2 regions of the Chryseoglobus sp. 28M-23 genome follow, and region 1 is predicted to be linked to the other one. Evidence: predicted binding sites of a transcription regulator. Region 1 holds the regulator's gene; the other holds the start of a gene.
The links. Region 1 encodes HrcA, which represses chaperone genes, less so after heat shock. Its sites were predicted from a motif close to TTNGCACTCGNNNNNNNCGAGTGCNAA; they were not measured.

Region 1 (9,504 bases):
GTCGCCCGCGCGCGCCGTGCCCTCGACACGCGCAAGGTCGGGCACGCCGGCACCCTCGACCCGATGGCGACGGGCCTGCTGACGCTCGGCGTCGGCCCGGCCACGCGCCTGCTCACCTACCTCGTGGGCCTCGACAAGACGTACGAGACGACCATGCGGCTCGGGGTGGCGACGACGACCGACGACGCCGAGGGTGAGCCAGTCGGCGCTGCCGACCCGGCGGCGCTCGAGGCGGTCACGCAGGAGAGGCTCGAGCGGGGCATCCGGAGCCTGACCGGCGAGATCGAGCAGGTGCCGAGCGCGGTGAGCGCCATCAAGGTCGACGGTCGGCGCGCCTACGATCGCGTGCGCGCCGGCGAGGAGGTCGAGCTCGCAGCGCGACGCGTGACGGTGAGCGCCTTCGAGGTGCTGGCCGTGCGTCGGCAGGCCGACGGCATCGAGGTGGATGCTCGCATCGACTGCTCGTCGGGCACCTACATTCGCGCGCTCGCGCGCGACCTCGGCGCCGATCTGGGTGTCGGCGGGCACCTCACGGCGCTCCGCCGCACGCGCGTGGGCCCGTTCGCCACGTCACGCGCCGTCGCGGTCGACGACATCACACCGGAGGTTCTCGTGTCGCCCGCCGAGGTGGCCGCACAGCTCTTCCCGGTCCTGACCGTGAGCGTCGACCAGGCGCGCGATCTCGGCCACGGCAAGACGCTCGCCCTGCCCGACGCGCCCGACGCCGAGCCCATGGCAGCGGTCGACGCGCGGGGGCGGCTCATCGCCCTCGTCGCCGTGCGGGCGGGCGTCGGCCGTACGCTGGTGGGATTCCCTCAGGAGGCAGCCGAATGATCGAGTGGTTCACCATCGCGCAGATCGTCGTCGCGCTGCTCGTCGGGCTCGTGTGCCTCGTGCTCGGCGGCATCGGCACGAGGCCGAATGATGTCTCCGTGCTCAGCTCGGCCCTCGTCGCTCTGCTGCTGCTCGCGCAGGTCGTCATCTCCATCGTCGCGCCGTTCGCGGGCAACACGCCCACGGGCGACCCGGTCGAGTACTGGATCTACCTCGTCACGGCGCTCCTGCTGCCCGTGCTCGCCGTCATCTGGGCGCTCATCGACCGCTCGCGGTGGGCGACCGTCATCCTCGGGGTCGCCGCGATCACGGTGGCGGTCATGCTCTACCGCATGCAGCAGATCTGGTTCGTGCAGATCTACACGCCCGTCGTGTAGTCGCGGCGGCGGTCGGGCGGCGTGTCAGGCGCGGCTGTCAGGCGGCGTTGCGGGGCGTGGGCAGCGCGGCGATGGCGGCGAGCACCTCGTCGAGCCCGGCCACGAGATCGGGCACGACGAGAATCGCCTCGGTCTGCCGTAGCTCGTCGACCGTGAACGCCCCCGTCGCGACGGCGATGAACGGGATGCCCGCGGCCCGAGCCGCCTCGTCATCGCGCGGGGTGTCGCCGATGATGACGAGAGTGTCGTCGGGCAGGGCCGCGCGGGCTGCCGCGGTGATCTCGCTGCGGTCGCGGGCCGTCGCGCCGAAGTACGAGCGCTCCCAGTCGAACGCCGCATCGCCGAGCGCCTCGGCCGTGAGCCCGGCGCCCTCGAGCTTGACGCGCGAGCGCGTGAGCGAGTTGCCCGTGAGGAGGGCGTTGCGCCACCCTCGGGCGGCGCACGCGCGCAGAGCATCCTCGACCCCTGGTGCGGTCTCGCGGCGGTCGCCGCGCTCGGCGCGCTCCACCGAGAGCTCGTCGAGCACGGTGCGGGCGCGCTCGTGCCAGTCGTCGCCGTAGCCGAAGTGGGTGAGGATCTCGCTGAGGATGAGCCCGTCGGGCTTGCCGTGCGTGCGCGGCAGGGCCGGGCCGAGCTCGCGCTCCACGGCGCGCTCGACCGCCGAGTGGTAGAGCTCACCGCCGCCGGAGTATGCGTTCAGCAGGAGGGTTCCGTCGACGTCCCAGAGGATGGTGGTGGTCACCCCTCCAGCCTGCCAGAGCGGCGCACGTTGCTCTGCACGGCCTCGGCGAGCTCGCGCGAGTCGGCGGCGATGCCGTGGATGATCGAGGAGTCGAGTCGGCGCTGCCAGGGCAGGCCGATCCAGTACAGGCCGTCGACGGGGGAGACGCCGCGGTCGTGGCGGGGTGCGCCGTGGTCGGTCAGGGCTCCGTCGACCTGCACGAAGGGGTAGTGGGCGCGGAATCCGGTGCCCCACAGCACGCCATCCACCTCGACCCGCGTGCCGTCCTGCAGCTCGAGCTCTCGACCGGCGGCGCCGACCACGCGGCTCGTGAGCAGCCGCAGGCGCCCTGCGCGGATGGCGCGCTTCGCCTGCGTGCCGAGGATGCCGTCCCCGCGCGAGTGGATGTACTCGCTGATGCGGCTGTCGGCGGGCGAGCTGAGGACGCCGAAGAGCTTCAGGGGCCAGTAGACGGTCACCCCGAGGATCCGTTCGGGAATGAACCACGGCTTCTCCGGCGCGATCATCGTGACCTCGTGCGTCGCCGACAGCTCGTCGGCGAGCTGCGCGGCCGAGTTGCCGCCGCCCACGACCGCGATGCGCCCAGGTGGTAGATCCTCCGGGCCCTCGTACGCGGTCGAGTGCACCTGCACGACCTCGGGGTGCAGGCCCGCGGCGACTCGGGGCACGCGCGGGTACTGGAACGGACCCGTCGCGATGACGACAGCGCGCGCGTGCACGGTGCCGCGCGTCGTGTCGGCGACGAAACCGCCGCCGTCGCCGTCGCCGTCGCGGGCGATCGCCGTCACGCGAGTCTGCGCCACGACGGGCAGCGCGTTCTTCTCTGCGTACGCCTCGAGGTAGTCGGCGATCTCGTCCTTGGTGGGGTAGTAGCCCGCCGAGTCGGGCATGGGCAGCCCCGGCAGCGCCGAGAACCGCCGCGGGGTGAAGAGCACGAGGCTGCGCCAGCGCGCCCGCCAGACATCGCCGACGCGCTCACGATCGTCGACGATCACGAAGGGCACGCCCGCCTCGCGCAGCCGGTAGCCCATACCGAGGCCGGCTTGCCCGCCGCCGACGATGAGCACGTCGGTGCTCTCGGGCAGCGCGCCGTCGTCAGGTGTCGTCGTCATGGCATGCACTCCACTCGCGTAGTTCGGCGTCGACGCCCCGACCGACGGGCGCGGCGCCTCCACAATTCAGGAGATCGGGATGCTCGCACCGCGCGACACGCCCGGCAGAGCATCCCGGCCCTCGTTCTGCAGTGTCGCCTCCTGAATTGTGGAGATGCCGCACGGCAGGCGGCGCCGCGCAGGTCGAGCGAGCGCGGGGCTGGGAGGATGGACCCGTGCCCAGTGCCCTGCCGATCGCCGACCCGGCCCCCGAGGACGGGATGCTGCCGCCGACCGTCGCGGAGGGCGCCGAGCAGCGCGACCTCGGCGTGTACCTGCACGTTCCCTACTGCCGCGTGCGGTGCGGCTACTGCGACTTCAACACGTATACGGCCGACGAGGTGCGCGGGGTGAAGCGCAGCGACTTCGCCGACCAGGCGATCGCCGAGCTGGACCTCGCCGCGCGCGTGCTCGATGCCGCCGGCCTGCCGCCGCGGCCCGCGAGCACGGTCTTCCTCGGCGGGGGGACGCCCACGATCCTGCCGCCCGCCGATCTTGCCCGCATGATCGGCGCTGTGCGCGACCGCTTCGGTCTCGCGCCTGGCGCGGAGGTGACGACCGAGTCGAACCCCGACTCGATCGACGCCGCGGGCCTCGCCGCGCTCGCGGAGGCCGGCGTGACGCGCGTCTCGTTCGGCATGCAGTCGGCGGTGCCGCACGTGCTGCGCACGCTCGAGCGCACCCACGACCCCGAGAACGTGGCGCGCCGCGTCGCCGAGGCGCGCGCAGCCGGGCTCGCGGTGAGCCTCGACCTCATCTACGGCACGCCGGGCGAGTCGCCCGCCGACTGGGAGGCGAGCCTCGCGGCCGCGCTCGCCGAGCGGCCCGATCATGTCAGCGCATACGCCCTCATCGTCGAGGAAGGCACGAAGCTCGCCCGCCAGATCGCTCGAGGCGAGGTGGCTCCCGTGGACGACGACCTGCACGCGGCGGCCTACGAGGCGGCGGATGCTCGGCTCACGGCGGCCGGATACCACTGGTACGAGGTCAGCAACTGGGCGGCGTCACCCGAGCAGCGCTCGCGGCACAACCGCGCGTACTGGACGGGGCAGGACTGGTGGGGTGTGGGCCCCGGGGCGCACAGCCACGTCGGCGGGGTGCGCTGGTGGAACGTCAAGCACCCTCACGCCTACGCGCAGCGGGTCGGGGCAGGAGTGAGCCCCGCCGCCGGTCGCGAGACGCTCGACGCCGAGACGCGGCGCGTCGAGCGCGTTCTGCTCGAGACGCGACTGCGCGAGGGGCTGGACCGCGAGCTGCTGACGCCTTCGGGGCGGCACGCAGTCGCGGGCCTGCTCGCCGACGAACTCATCGAGCCGGCCGCCGCATTCGCGGGTCGCGTCGTGCTGACCCTGCGCGGGCGGCTACTGGCCGACGCTGTCGTGCGACGACTGCTGCCGGACTGAGCGAGCGGGTGAGCTAGGTGAGGAACTTGATCGCGACGGGGTAGTAGTACTCCTCGCCCCGGTTGGCCGCGATCGCGGCGATGATGCCGAACACGAGCACGAGGATGCCCACGGCGAGCAGCACGAGGAACCCGATGAAGACGAACACCGTGACGTAGCCGACGACGTAGCCGATGAGCATGGTGAGCTGGAAGTTGAGCGCCGTCGTGGAGTGCCCGCGGATGAACGGCCCGCGTTCCTTGAGCACGAGGTAGCCGATGAGGGCGGGCACGAAGCCGAAGAAGATGCCACCGACGTGGATGAGGGTCGCCCACAGCTTCTCTTCCTCGGGCCGCAGGGGAGCGGGTGCTGTGGCGTACGGGTTGACGGGCGGCTGCTGGCTCATGGGGCCATTAAACACCGAACGGGGCCCGGCGCGGTAGCGCGCGGGCCCCGTGGGCCGAAAGCGATGACCTACTTGATGAGGCGGATCGACACGGCGTAGCGGTACGCGGTGCCGTCCTTGGCCTTCGTGAAGCCCATGATCGAGAAGATCACGGCGAACACCCACACGGCGAGCGGGAAGATCCAGCCGATGAGCGCCCAGAGGCCGAGCGTCACGGCGCCGAGGATGGCGTTCAGGATGAAGATGACGACCTGCGCGATCGCCACCGTGATCTGGAAGTTCAGAGCCTCCTTGGCCTCCTGGTTCGTGAACGAACCACGGTCCTTGAAGACGAGCCAGATGATGAGAGCGGGCAGGAAGCCCAGGATTCCGCCGAGGTGGGCGAAGGAGGCCCACTGGCGGTCCTCGGTCTCGCTGAGGGGCTGGGCGGGCTGAGGAGCTGCGGGGGGCGGAGTGGACTCAGTCATGTGGGTGCTGCCTTTCAATCGTCCGAACAAGAGGGACCCGGGGTGGAGCCTGACGTGTGACTCGCATCGTTGCGGTGTACATAACTGCTCCGCGCGGTGCGAGCACATCAACACCGTAGTGCGCACCTTCGCCTGAGGCAACGATGCGCTCAGGGTGTGGCGGGGTAGAATTGGCAGTCAGTGGAATCGAGTGCCAGCGGCACGGCCACGACGACGGCCACGACAGCGAGCACGACGACGAGAGGGGCGGACATGGTTTCCGAACGCGCTCTGCACGTCTTGCGGGCCATCGTGCAGGACTACGTCGCCTCGCGCGAACCCGTCGGGTCGAAGGCCATCGTCGACCGTCACCAGTTCGGCGTCTCCGCCGCGACGATCCGCAACGACATGGCCATCCTCGAAGAGGAGGAGCTCATCTCGGCGCCCCACACCTCGTCGGGTCGGGTGCCGACCGACAAGGGCTATCGGGTCTTCGTCGACCAGCTCGCCGACCTGCGGCCGCTGAGCGCGGGTCAGCGCCAGGCGATCGCCGCCTTCCTCGATCAGTCGGTCGACCTCGACGACGTCTTCGCGCGCACCGTGCGCCTCCTCTCCTCACTCACCAACCAGGTCGCGCTCGTGCAGTACCCGACGCTGGGCAACGCCCGGGTGCGGCACATCGAGCTCGTGCCCATGAGCCCTACGCGCCTCATGACGGTGTTCATCACCGACGGCGGTCGTGTCGACCAGCGCATGATCGAGCTGCCGGTCGAGGCCGACGAGGTCTTCGTGGGGGAGCTGAGGGCGAAGCTCAACGCCGCGCTCTCCGGCCGCGCACTCGCCGAGGTCGGCACCGTCGCCGGCACGCTCGACGGCCAGTTCGCCCCCGACCGGCGGGAAGCCGTGCGCGTCGTCGCGGATGCCCTGCTCGGGCACGTCGACGAGCACCGCTCCGACCGGCTCGTCATGGCGGGCGCCGCGAACCTCGTGCGCACCGAGCAGGACTTCGCCGGCAGCGTCTACCCCGTCCTCGAGGCGATCGAGGAGCAGGTGACGCTCCTGAAGCTGTTCAGCGAGATGCAGCTCGACAGCCAGGGGGTGTCGGCCCGCATCGGCCGCGAGAACGATGCGGCGCTGCACGAGGCCGCCGTCGTCACGAGCGCGTACAGCATGGGCCGCGACTCGAGCGCGAAACTCGGGGTGCTCGGCCCCACCCGTATGGACTACTCGAACAACATGGCAGCGGTCCGCGCCGTGGCGCGCTACGTGTCGCGACTGCTCGGTGAGGAATAAGTGGCAGACCACTACGAAGTGCTCGGAATCGATCGCGGTGCGAGCGCCGATGAGGTGAAGAAGGCGTACCGACGCTTGGCGCGAGAGCTGCACCCCGACGTCAACCCGAGCGGGGAGGCGGCTGAGCGGTTCAAGCAGGTCACGCACGCCTACGACGTGCTGAGCGACCCGCAGCAGCGCCAGCAGTACGACATGGGCGGCAGCGGCGGCATGGGCGGAGCATCCGGATTCGGAGGCTTCGGCGACATCTTCGAGACGTTCTTCGGCGGCGGCCAGTCGCAGCGCGGCCCCCGGTCGCGCCGCGAGCGCGGCCAGGACGCCCTCCTGCGCGTCGAGGTCGAGCTCGACGAGATCATCTTCGGCACCCACCGCGAGATTGAGGTCGACACGGCCGTGCTCTGCGAGACCTGCAACGGCTCCTGCTGCTCGCCCGGCACCGAGCCTGCCACGTGCGACATCTGCCGCGGCTCCGGCCAGATTCAGCGCACCGTGCGCAGCCTCCTCGGCAACGTGCTCACCTCGTCGCCGTGCGGCACCTGCCGCGGCTACGGCACCGTGATTCCGAGCCCGTGCCCCACGTGCGCCGGCCAGGGCCGCGTGCGCGCGCGCCGCACGGTCGCCGTCGACATTCCCGCGGGAGTCGATACGGGCCTGCGCATCCAGCTGCCCGGCCAGGGCGAGGTCGGCCCGGCCGGTGGCCCCAACGGCGACCTGTACCTCGAGATGAAGGTCAAGACGCACGAGACGTTCAGCCGCAACGGCGACGACCTGCTCGCGACCGTCGAGGTGCAGATGGCCGACGCGATCCTCGGCACGACGGTGACGCTCCCGGGTCTCGACGGCGATGTGAGCGTCGAGCTCAAGGCCGGCACGCAGAGCGCCGAGATCATCACGATCAAGGATCGGGGCATCACGCGACTGCGCGGCTCCGGCCGCGGTGATCTCAAGATCGGCGTGCAGGTCGTCACCCCGGCCCGTCTCAACAGCAAGGAGACCGAGCTCATCAAGCAGTTCGCCGCGAGCCGTCGGCCCGTGCCGCCGCAGTTCGCGACGTTCCAGCAGGGGCTCTTCTCCAAGCTGCGCGACCGGTTCCTCAACCTGTAGCCGAGCGCATGGCGCACTTCTACCTCGACGAGAGCCTCGCAGCGCAGCTGAGTGCGGCGGGCGAGGAGGCCGGGGCAGTCGTCGCGCTGCAGGGCGCGGATGCCCGGCACGCCGTCACAGTCGCACGCGTGCGCTCCGGCGAGAGCCTGCGGCTCGGCGACGGCGCGGGACTCGTGCTGCACGGCACGGTGACCGAGGCGGACCCGGCCGCCGTCGCACTGCGGGTCGAGCGCGTCGAGCGCCACGAGCGGCCTGCGCCGCGCATCCTGCTCGCGCAGGCGCTCGCCAAAGGCGACCGGGACGAGCTCGCCGTGCAGGCCGCGACAGAGCTGGGCGTCGGCGGTGTCATCCCCTGGCAGGCCGCGCGCAGCGTGTCGCGGTGGGAGGGGCCCAAGGTCGCGAAGGGCGTCGCGCGCTGGCAGTCGATCGTGCGCGAGGCGAGCAAGCAGTCGTTGCGGCCGTGGCTGCCCGAGGTCGAGCAGCTCGCCTCGACTCGGGAGCTTGCGGCGCGAGCATCCGGTGCCGTCATGTTCGTGCTCGACACCGCGGGCGAGCGCCCGCTCACCGCCCTGACCGCGGCCGACCTGGGGGAGCGCGACCTCGTGCTCGTCGTCGGGCCGGAGGGAGGCATCGCCGACGCCGAGCTCGCCGAGCTGGAGGCGGCGGGGGCCCACCGTGTGCGGCTCGGGGACACCGTGCTGCGCACGTCGACCGCGGGGCCTGCGGCGATCGCGCTGCTCAACGCCGCGCTCGGCCGCTGGTGACGGCGGCGGCGCGGCTTCTGCCCCTCGGCCGCCTCTCCGGCACCTGTCGGCTCCGCGCTCTAGACTGGACACCATGACGACGAGCGAGCCGACGATATTCGAGCGCATCATCGCGCGCGAGATTCCCGCCGACATCGTGCACGAGACCGACACGGTCATCGCCTTCCGCGACATCGCTCCGAAGGCGCCCGTGCATCTCCTCGTCGTGCCCAAGACCGCGCAGTACCGCACCGTCGCCGAGCTCGCCGCGGGAGACCCCGGCCTGCTCGCCGAGGTCGTCGCCGTCGCACAGGAACTCGCGCAGGAGCACGCCGACGGAGAGTTTCGCCTCGTGTTCAACACCGGCCCGAACGCGGGCCAGACCGTCTTCCACGTTCACGCCCACGTCCTGGCGGGCGGCCTAGCCGAAGGAACCCTTGCCGACTGACGATCTCGCGGCGAGCAACTCCTCCGCCGCTGACGCGCCCAGCGCCCCTGCGACTCCTGCCCCCGCGACCGCGCGGCGATCTCTCGAGGTCGACGGTGTCGCGATGGTGCGGCTGCTCGGCCCGCAGGACCGCCTGCTCACGACGCTAGAAGCCCAGTACCCGCTCGTCGACGTGCACGTGCGCGGCAACCAGGTGACGCTCGACGGCGACGCCGACCAGGTCGACGCCGCCTATCGTCTCGTCGACGAGCTCATCACGATGGTGCGGCAGGGCCAGGAGCTCGGGCCGGCCGAGGTGACCTCGTCGAAGCGCATCCTCGATGCCGGCGCTGGCAGCCCCGCAGAGGTGCTGAGCCAGGCGATCCTCACGAGCCGCGGCAAGAGCATCCGCCCCAAGACTCTCGGCCAGAAGGTCTACGTCGACGCGATCGATCTCAACACGATCGTCTTCGGCATCGGCCCCGCCGGTACCGGCAAGACGTACCTCGCCATGGCGAAGGCCGTGCAGGCGCTGCAGCGCAAGGAGGTCGAGCGCATCATCCTGACCCGCCCGGCCGTCGAGGCTGGTGAGAGGCTCG
Region 2 (9,504 bases), 840 kb from region 1:
TCGATCGCGTGCTCATCATCGCGTGCGGCACGGCCGCCTACGCGGGCCTCGTCGGCAAGTACGCGATCGAGCAGTGGGCGAGGGTGCCGGTCGACGTCGAGCTCGCGCACGAGTTCCGCTACCGCGACCCCGTGCTGTCGACCTCGACCCTCGTCATCTCGGTGAGCCAGTCTGGCGAGACGATGGACACGCTCATGGCTGTGAAGTTCGCCCGCGAGGCGGGAGCGCGCACGCTCTCCATCTGCAACACGCAGGGCGCGACGATTCCGCGCGAGTCTGATGCGGTCATCTACACGCACGCAGGGCCGGAGGTCGCGGTCGCCTCGACGAAGGCCTTCGTGGCGCAGATCACCGCCATGTACCTGTTCGGGCTGCAGCTCGCGCAGGCGCGCGCGACGCTCGACGATGAGACCGTGCGCGGTCTCGTGGCGGAGCTGCAGGAGGTGCCGGAGAAGCTCACGAAGGTTCTCGAGGTGGGAGATCGCATCCGGGAGCTCGCGCACTGGATGGCGGACACCCGCTCGGTGCTGTTCCTCGGTCGCCACGTCGGCTACCCGGTCGCGCTCGAGGGTGCCCTCAAGCTCAAGGAGCTCGCGTACATCCATGCGGAAGGCTTCGCGGCTGGTGAGCTCAAGCACGGGCCGATCGCCCTCATCGAACCAGGTCAGGTGGTGTTCGTGATCGTGCCGAGCCCTCGCGACGAGCGCTCGCTGCACGCGAAGGTCGTCTCGAACATCCAGGAGATCAGGGCGCGGGGCGCGCGCGTCATCGCGATCGCGGAGGAGGGCGACGTCGCCGTCCTGCCGCACGCCGACGAGGTCATCCGCATCCCCCTCGCCTCGCCGTTCTTCGAACCGCTTCTCGCCGTCGTGCCGCTGCACATCTTCGGCATGGAGCTCGCAGCGGCCAAGGGGCTCGATGTGGACCAGCCGCGCAATCTCGCCAAGTCGGTGACGGTCGAGTAGCCGATGCCGCGGATGCGCTCGTGATCGTCGGGATCGGCGTCGACGTCGTCGACCTGGCCCGCTTCGAGCGCGCCGTCGGACGAACGCCCGGCCTGGTCGATCGTCTCTTCGCCCCCGCTGAGCGCGGCCTGCCGCTGCGCTCGCTCGCGGGGCGGTTCGCGGCGAAGGAGGCGCTCCTCAAGGCACTCGGGGCGACGGACGGCGTGCGATGGCACGACATGCAGGTGGTCTCCGATGCGGAGGGGAACCCCGACCTGCGGGTGAGCGGGCGCGCCGCTCAGATCGCGGCGAGCCGCGGCATCGCGCACCTGCACGTGTCGATGTCGCACGATGCGGGCGTGGCCACGGCGTTCGTCGTCGCCGAGTCGGACGATTCCGACCCTGCCGATTCCGACCCCGCCGCGGGGGAGGCCGCATGACCCGCCCCTTCCGCGAGGCCCGCATCGACGTGGGTGCGATCGCGCACAACACCGAGCGGATGCGGCGCGCGGCGCCGACACCCCACTTCATGGCCGTCGTCAAGGCCGACGGCTACGGCCACGGTGCTGCGAGGGCCGCACGCGCGGCGCTCGAGGCTGGCGCCGACCATCTGGGAGTGGCCGACATCGACGAGGCGCTCGAGCTGCGCGCAGCGGGCATCGACGCGCCCGTGCTCGCGTGGCTGCACGACCCGTTCGCCGACCTGGACGCGGCAGCCGAGGCGGGCATCGAGTTCGGGGTGAGCTCGCTCGCGGAGGTAGAGCGTGCTGCCGCGGTCGGCCACCGCGCGGTCGTGCACGTGAAGGTCGACACCGGGCTCAGCCGCAACGGGGCCCCTGCTGCGCAGTGGGGCGCGATCGTCGACGCGGTCGCGCGCGCGCAGGCGGCGGGCTCGCTGCGTCTGGGCGGCGTCTTCACGCACCTGTCGAACACGACGGCCGAGGAGGACCGCGCGCAGGTCGTCGCCTTCGAGGAGTTCCTGGACGCCGTGCGTGCCGCGGGCCTCGAACCCGGGCTGCGCCACGTCGCGGCGTCGGCCGCCGCACTCGACCATCCTGCGGCGCGCTACGACATGGTGCGCGTCGGTATCGCTCTCTACGGCATCGCCCCTGAGGTCCACTTGCGCGGCGCCGTGCCGCTGCGGCCGGCGATGGAGCTCAGTGCGCGCGTCGTGAACGTCAAGCGGGTTCCCGCGGGCTCGGGGGTCTCCTACGGCTACCGCCATCGCACCGACCGGGCGACGACCCTCGCGCTCGTCCCGCTCGGCTATGCGGACGGCGTGCCGCGCCATGCCGTGGACGGCCCCGTCGTGATCGCGGGGCGGCGCCATCGCGTCGTCGGTCGTGTGGCGATGGACCAGTGCGTCGTCGAGGTCGGCGACGCGGACGTGGCGGTGGGTGACCGCGCGGTGCTGTTCGGTGACCCCGCGACGGGCGCCCCCTCCCCCGAGGAGTGGGCCGATGCCGCTGGCACGATCGGCTACGAGATCGTCACCCGGCTCGGGCGCCGGGTGACCCGCACCCAGGTGCGCTCGTGAGCGGCGCCGCGCACCTCACGATCGCCGACCCGGAGGCGATGGAGCAGCTCGGCGCGCGCATCGCCGCGCAGCTGCGGGCGGGGGATGCCGTGCTGCTCACGGGCGAGCTCGGGGCGGGCAAGACGACTCTCACGCGCGGGCTCGGAGCCGCTCTCGGCGTGCGGGGCGCAGTCACGAGCCCGACCTTCGTGCTCGCCCGCACGCATCCGCGCGTGGACGGCCCGCCGCTCGTCCACGTCGATGCGTACCGGCTGGCGGACGCGCGCGAGCTCGACGACCTCGACCTCGACTTCGCGGAGAGCATCACCGTCGTCGAGTGGGGGGCGGGCCTGCTCGAGCACATCATCGACGAGTGGCTCGCGGTGACGATCGCGCGACCGCACGGCGCCGGCGATGCTCACGGCGACTCCTCGGCGACTGACGACCCCTCCCTCGAGCCTGTCGAACCGCGCAGCGTGACGGTCCAGGGCGTCGGGGCTCGCTGGGCCGACCTAGGCTGGCTGCATGCTCCTGGCGATTGACACCTCGGCGGGAACCTCGGTCGCCCTGCTCGCCGAGGACGGTGCGGTCGTCGCCGAACGCTCGACTGCCGACACCCGCCGCCACGCGGAGGTCATCGGGCCGTTCCTCGCCGCGATGCTCGCTGCGGCTCCCGACGTGCGCGGCTCCCTCACCGCGGTGGCGGCGGGCATCGGCCCTGGTCCGTTCACCGGCCTGCGGGTGGGTCTCGCGGCGGCGCGCGTCCTCGCGCTCGGTCTCGACATCCCGGTGCTCGGGGTGCCGAGTCACGAGGCCGTGGCGCTGCGTCTGCTCGTCGCGGGCGAGGTCGCCGGTCGCTTCGCGATCGTCACGGATGCCCGTCGCCGCGAAGTGGCGGTGACCGTCTACACCGCCGCGCTCCCGGTCCCGGCGGAGGTCGAACCGGCTCACCTCGTGGAGCGCGTCGCCTACGTGCCCGAGCCAGGGCTCACGGTGCACGAGGTGGCGGAGATCCCCGCGGTCTGGCTCGCACGAGCGGCCCAGGCGCGCAGAGCGGTCGGAGCGTCGTTCCCCGAGCCGGCACCCCTGTACCTGCGAGCACCGGATGTGACGCTCGCCGCTCCCAAGCGGGTGTCGGCATGACCGCGTCTCGTGCCGAGGGTGGGCCGGGCATCCGGCTGCGGGAGGCGGCGCTCGCCGACCTCGACGCGATCATGCACCTCGAGCGCGCGACCTTTCCCGCCGATGCGTGGAGCAGGGATGTCATGGCCGCCGAGCTCGCCTCACCGCACACCGTGTACCTCGTGGCCGAGTCGGGGGACGAGGTCGTCGCCTACGCGGGACTGAGCGCGGTGCCCCGCGCCGAGCAGGCCGACCTGCAGACGATCGCGGTCGACCCCACGCACCGGCGGCTCGGGGTCGGCACCGTGCTCGTGCGGCACCTGCTCACGCTCGCCCGGGATCGCGGTGCGCGGGAGATGCTGCTCGAGGTGCGCGCCGACAACCCCGGGGCGGAGGCCCTCTACGAGCGCCACGGCTTCACCCGCATCGCCGTGCGGCCGCGCTACTACCAGCCGGACGACGTGGATGCGATCGTCATGCGCGCGGAGCTGGCATCGTGAGCCTCGTGCTCGGCATCGAGACGAGCTGCGACGAGACCGGCATCGGCATCGTGCGCGGCTCGACTCTGCTCGCCAACGTCATCTCCTCCTCGATGGAGGAGCACGCCCGCTACGGCGGCGTCGTGCCCGAGGTCGCCGCGCGTGCGCACCTCGAGGCCATCGAGCCCGCCATTCGGGCGGCCCTCGCCGAAGCCGACGTGAGACTCGCCGACCTCGACGCGATCGCCGTCACGAGCGGACCGGGGCTCGCTGGCGCTCTCATGGTCGGCGTGGGCGCCGCGAAAGCACTCGCTCTCGCGCTCGACCGCCCGCTCTACGCCGTCAACCACCTCGTCGGGCACGTCGGTGCCGATGTGCTGCGCGACGACGGCACAGAGCTCGAACTGCCGACCGTGGCGCTGCTCGTCTCGGGCGGCCACACGAGTCTTCTGCTCGTGCGCGATCTCACGAGCGACGTCGAGCTGCTGGGGGAGACGATCGACGATGCGGCGGGGGAGGCCTTCGACAAGGTGGCCCGCCTCCTCGGCCTGCCATACCCGGGCGGCCCGCACATCGATCGCGTCGCCGCGGACGGCGACCCGGCGGCGATCCGCTTTCCGCGCGGGCTCACCCTGCCGAAGGACCTCGAGAGGCACCGATACGACTTCTCGTTCTCGGGGCTCAAGACCGCGGTCGCGCGGCACGTCGAGCGCGTGCGCGATGCGGGAGGGGAGGTGCCCGTGGCGGATGTCGCGGCGAGCTTCCGCGAAGCAGTGGCCGACGTGCTCACGGCGAAGGCGATCGCGGCGTGTCGGGATCTCGGCGTGCCCCGCCTCCTGCTCGGCGGGGGAGTCGTCGCCAATGCGCGCGTGCGGGCGCTCGCCGAGGAGCGCGCCGCGGCGGCAGGCGTGAGCCTGCGCATCCCGCCCCTCGCCCTGTGCACCGACAACGGGGCCATGATCGCCGCGCTGGGCGCCCAGCTCATCGCCGCGGGGCACCCGCCGTCGACGCTCGACGTCAGCGCCGACTCGACGCTTCCGGTCACGCGCATTCAGGCCTAGGGATGCTCGCCGGCGGCTGCGCCGCTCCCTCGCGAGCGTTGACACCCCCTCGGGACACTGGAAACATGGGATCGCCCACCCCGGTTTCGCCACGACATCACTAGGAGCACCATGACTGACGCACCTCCTCCCGCCCCTGAGCCCTCGTCGACGCCGTACTCGTCGGCTCCCGAGCAGAAGACCAACACGCTCGCGATCGTCGCGCTCATCCTGGGAATCCTCATTCCCATCGCCGGCATCGTCGTCGGCCACATCTCGCTCAGCCAGATCAAGAAGACCGGGGAGAACGGCCGCGGCCTCGCCCTCACCGGCACGATCCTCGGCTACGTCTTCAGCGTGCTGTGGATCATCTTCTGGGTCGTCACGATCATCCTGCCGTTCCTGATCTTCGGCAGCGCGGTCAGCTACAGCACCTTCTAGAGCTGTCGACCTGAGGCCCGTCCGCGATGTCGCGGGCGGGCCTTTCCCGTGCGCGCCGTCAGGACCCCGGAGAGCGGTCTGCGATCGCTAGGCTGAGGGCATCCGTCATCCGTTCGAGCGAGGACACCGCATGGCCAGCACCGACATCCCCAGCCCCGCCGCCGATGAGGGCGCCGGCGACGAGCCCCTCGCCGCGGCCCCGAAGAAGCCAGCGGCCCGCAAGCCCGCCGCGACGAAGCCGGCCGCCGCCAAGAAGCCCGCTGCTGCGAAGAAGCCCGCGGCTGCGACCACGCCGACTGCCGCACCACCTCCCGCTGCCCCGGGGGCGTCGCCCTACGCGCAGCAGCCCTACGCGGGCCAGCAGCCCTACGCGGCCGCGCCGGCCGGCCCCGCGTCGACGCTCAGCATTCTTGCGCTCATCGGCGGCATCGTGGGCCTGCTGCTCTCGTTCGTCGGCTTCGGTCTCCTGCCGGCGCTCGCGGGCGTCATCCTCGGCCACCTGGGCCTCAATCGCGAGCCGCACGCTCGCGGCATGGCCATCGCGGGCCTCGTGACCGGCTACATCGGGCTCGGCATCTCGATCCTGTGGGGCATCTTCTGGGTCGGCATCTTCCTGCTGCCCCTGCTCTTCATCCCGGCGGCGACGCTCGGCGGGTTCTAGGCACTGCTAGGCCCCGCTCGTCGCGCGCGGCGGTTCGTCCGCCCGCTCGGCGAGCAGGACCGCCTTCTCGCCCGCGACGCGGGTGAGGATGAGCACCGCTGAGCGATCACCGCGCAGCTGCAGCTTCGGCCGCAGGGCTGCGGGATCGATGTCGACGCCGCGCTTCTTGATCTCGAGCACTCCGATCTCGCGCGCGGCGAGCTCGCGCCGCAGATGACGAACGTCGAGGGGCCAGCGTTCCCGAACGTGGAACGCGCGCGCAAAGGGGGTAGGCGCGAGCCGGTCGGCCGTGATGTACGCGATCGTCGGGTCGAGCATCCGGCCCCCCAGCTGGTCGGCCAGCAGGCCGATGAGGCGGGCTCTGATGACCGCGCCGTCTGGCTCGTAGACCCAGTCGCCGAGCTCGCCGACCGCAGCGTCCTCGCTGTCGCGCTTCGCGGTGAGCTCGTGCGCGCTGTCGTCGGCGCCCAGAACCAGAGCGGCGCGCCCGACGTTCGGGCGGGCGAGGCTGCCGCTCCACAGCACGAGCTCGACGACGTCGCCGCCCACGGAGACCCACTGCGCCTCGCCGGAATCGGGCAGCAGCGCTCGATCCATGCCCGGCCCGAGCTTGATGCCGGCCGGCCGCCGACGGGCGAGCTCGAGGGCCTTGTCGAGGCGGGGCGACCAGTCGCCGGGGTCGGCGAGTCGGCGTGCGCCTTCGCGCCGAGCGGGGTCGAGCCAGATGCCGTCGACGCCGTCGAGGTCGATCGCCGTCAGATCGCCATGCACGACGTGGGCGCTCGCCCACGGCGCCAGGTTGTAGGCGGCGAGGGCGGCCGTGACCTCGTCGCGCTCGACCGCGGTCACGCGCAGGTCGAGTGCGGCCATCGCCATCGCGTCCCCCCCGATTCCGCACCCGAGATCGGCGACGTGCTCGAGGCCCGCGGCCGCGAAGCGGCCGGCGTGGAGCGCGGCAACGCGCAGTCGGGTGGCCTGTTCGAGGCCGGTTTCGGTGAACAGCATGCGATCGGCGAACTGGCCGAACTTAGCGGAGGCGCGGCGGCGCAGACGGTACTGCGAGAGCACGGCGGCTACGCGAGCAGCGGGATGCCCGTCTCGACGCAACCGACTCACGAGTCGCACGACATCGTCGGTGGAGGTGCTCGGTTCAAGCGAATCGAGCAGTGCGAGCGCCTCCTGCGTCAACAGTTCTCGTAGCTCGGCGCTCTCCATGCCAGCGATCCTCCCACCCTTGCGCGCTCGGCGCATTGGCACTCGGATTGCATGAGTGCTAACTCCTTGGGTACAGTGGTGCTGGCACTCGCAGGGCGAGTGTGCCAACTCCCTCATCGTCTTTAGGAAAGAAGAGGTCAACCGTGTCGGTCTCCATCAAGCCGCTCGAAGATCGCATCGTCATCAAGCAGGTCGAGGCGGAGCAGACCACTGCTTCCGGTCTCGTGATCCCGGACACCGCCAAGGAGAAGCCCCAGGAGGGCGAGGTCGTGGCGGTCGGCCCCGGCCGCATCGACGACAACGGCAACCGCGTCCCCATCGACGTCTCCGTCGGTGACCGCGTGCTGTACTCGAAGTACGGCGGTACCGAGGTCAAGTACGACGGCGACGAGCTGCTCGTCCTCTCGGCGCGCGACGTGCTCGCGGTGGTCGTCCGCTAGCGCGGATCCTCCACGGGCCGAGACCCCCGTTGCGCTTCGGCGCAACGGGGGTCTCGGCGTCTCCGGGAGCATGCCGGAGCGGTGCGGCGAGCCCCGCGAGCGGCACTACAGTGAGGCTGTGCCCGACCCTCGCTCCTCGTCGACAGGCCTTCTCGCCGCCATCGGCGCCTACGGGCTCTGGGGTCTCCTGCCGGTCTACTTCATCGCCCTCATGCCGACGGGGCCCGTCGAGATCGTCGCGTGGCGCATCCTGCTCTCTCTGGTCTTCTGCCTTCTCATCATCGGGGCGACGCGCACCTTCCCTGCCCTGCGGGCGCTCATCGTCGACCGGCGCATCCTGCTCCTCAGTGCCGTCGCGGCAGTCCTCATCGCCGTCAACTGGCACGTGTACGTCTACGCCTCCCTCAGCGGCTTCATCCTCGAAGCGGCGCTCGGATACTTCATCAATCCCATCGTCACGGTCGCGCTCGGGGTCGTCTTCCTCCGCGAGCGGTTACGGCCCGCCCAGTGGTGCGCAGTCGCTCTGAGCATCGTCGCCGTGATCGTGCTGGCCGTCGGCTACGGCACGGTGCCCGTGATCGCGCTCGCGCTCGCCTTCTCGTTCGGGTTCTACGGCTATGTGAAGAACCGCATGGGCCCCCGAGTCTCGGCTGTGGGCGGGCTCACCCTCGAGACCGCCTGGCTCGTGCCGCTCGCCATCGGCGAGCTTGTCGTCATCGGCATGCTCGGCTCGCTCACCGCCGGCACGGTGGACCCCGGTCACACGCTGCTGCTCGCTCTCGCCGGCGTGGTCACGGCCATTCCGCTCCTCCTCTTCGCCGCGGCAGCCCGGCGACTGCCCCTCACCGTGGTCGGCTTCGTGCAGTACCTCGCACCCGTGCTCCAGTTCCTCTTCGGGGTGATCGTGATGGGAGAAGCGATGCCCCTCGAGCGCTGGATCGGCTTCTCCCTCGTCTGGCTCGCCCTCATCGTGCTGAGCACGGACGCGGTGCGTGCGCGTCAGCATTCCCGGCGCCGCGCCGCACCGCCGCCGGTGGAACCGGTCTGAGCGGCGGAGCGCTAGTGTGCGGGTGAGCAGCCACCGTCGTCCGCGCGACCCCAGCACTCGACACCGACCAGCGCGAAGGAGACCCCGATGCGCACAACACCTCGTGCCGCCTCAGCGGTGCTCGTCGCGGCCGCGCTCGGCCTCACGGCATGCTCGGGCCTCGGGCCCATGCCGACGCCCAGCGAGACGCCGAGCGCCGTCGCGACCGTCGAGGCGAGCGGCGACGGCGTGCTGCGTATCGGCACCCTCTTCCCGACGAGCGGCGACATCTCCTTCATCGGCCCTGCCCTCGTCGCGGCCGCCGAGGTCGCGGTGCGCGACGTCAACGCGGCCGGGGGAGTGCTGGGCGAGCCCGTCGAGATCTTCCACCGAGACTCCGGGGATGCGTCGGGCGACGACCTCGAGTCGGCGATGGCAGACCTCCTCGAGCTCGAGGTCGACGTGATCATCGGGCCCGCAACCTCCGTGCTGGCCGAGCGGATCATCCCGCTCGCCGCGGAGGCGGGCGTGACGGTCATCTCGCCCGCGGCCACCTACCCCTCCTTGCGCGCGCAGGATGAGGATGGCGTGCTCTTCCGCACCATTCCCTCCTACGAGA

Region 2: a site for HrcA is predicted at 7,454-7,480, ahead of groES (co-chaperone GroES). Genes of this name have one in related genera too.

The regions. Positions count from the first base shown of each region.
Region 1 covers NZ_CP061846.1:1,080,345-1,089,848, forward strand. The annotation lists gene truB (tRNA pseudouridine(55) synthase TruB) at 1-834, shown strand, start outside; gene IE160_RS05265 (hypothetical protein) at 831-1,211, shown strand; gene IE160_RS05270 (HAD family hydrolase) at 1,249-1,953, opposite strand; gene IE160_RS05275 (flavin-containing monooxygenase) at 1,950-3,065, opposite strand; gene hemW (radical SAM family heme chaperone HemW) at 3,281-4,507, shown strand; gene IE160_RS05285 (DUF4870 domain-containing protein) at 4,521-4,892, opposite strand; gene IE160_RS05290 (DUF4870 domain-containing protein) at 4,961-5,359, opposite strand; gene hrcA (heat-inducible transcriptional repressor HrcA) at 5,612-6,631, shown strand; gene dnaJ (molecular chaperone DnaJ) at 6,632-7,735, shown strand; gene IE160_RS05305 (16S rRNA (uracil(1498)-N(3))-methyltransferase) at 7,744-8,499, shown strand; gene IE160_RS05310 (histidine triad nucleotide-binding protein) at 8,573-8,926, shown strand; gene IE160_RS05315 (PhoH family protein) at 9,030-9,504, shown strand, end outside.
Region 2 covers NZ_CP061846.1:245,306-254,809, forward strand. The annotation lists gene glmS (glutamine--fructose-6-phosphate transaminase (isomerizing)) at 1-965, shown strand, start outside; gene IE160_RS01240 (holo-ACP synthase) at 986-1,384, shown strand; gene alr (alanine racemase) at 1,381-2,481, shown strand; gene tsaE (tRNA (adenosine(37)-N6)-threonylcarbamoyltransferase complex ATPase subunit type 1 TsaE) at 2,478-3,002, shown strand; gene tsaB (tRNA (adenosine(37)-N6)-threonylcarbamoyltransferase complex dimerization subunit type 1 TsaB) at 2,986-3,603, shown strand; gene rimI (ribosomal protein S18-alanine N-acetyltransferase) at 3,600-4,082, shown strand; gene tsaD (tRNA (adenosine(37)-N6)-threonylcarbamoyltransferase complex transferase subunit TsaD) at 4,079-5,122, shown strand; gene IE160_RS01270 (DUF4190 domain-containing protein) at 5,234-5,542, shown strand; gene IE160_RS01275 (DUF4190 domain-containing protein) at 5,673-6,203, shown strand; gene IE160_RS01280 (class I SAM-dependent methyltransferase) at 6,210-7,418, opposite strand; gene groES (co-chaperone GroES) at 7,562-7,858, shown strand; gene rarD (EamA family transporter RarD) at 7,929-8,906, shown strand; gene IE160_RS01295 (ABC transporter substrate-binding protein) at 8,994-9,504, shown strand, end outside.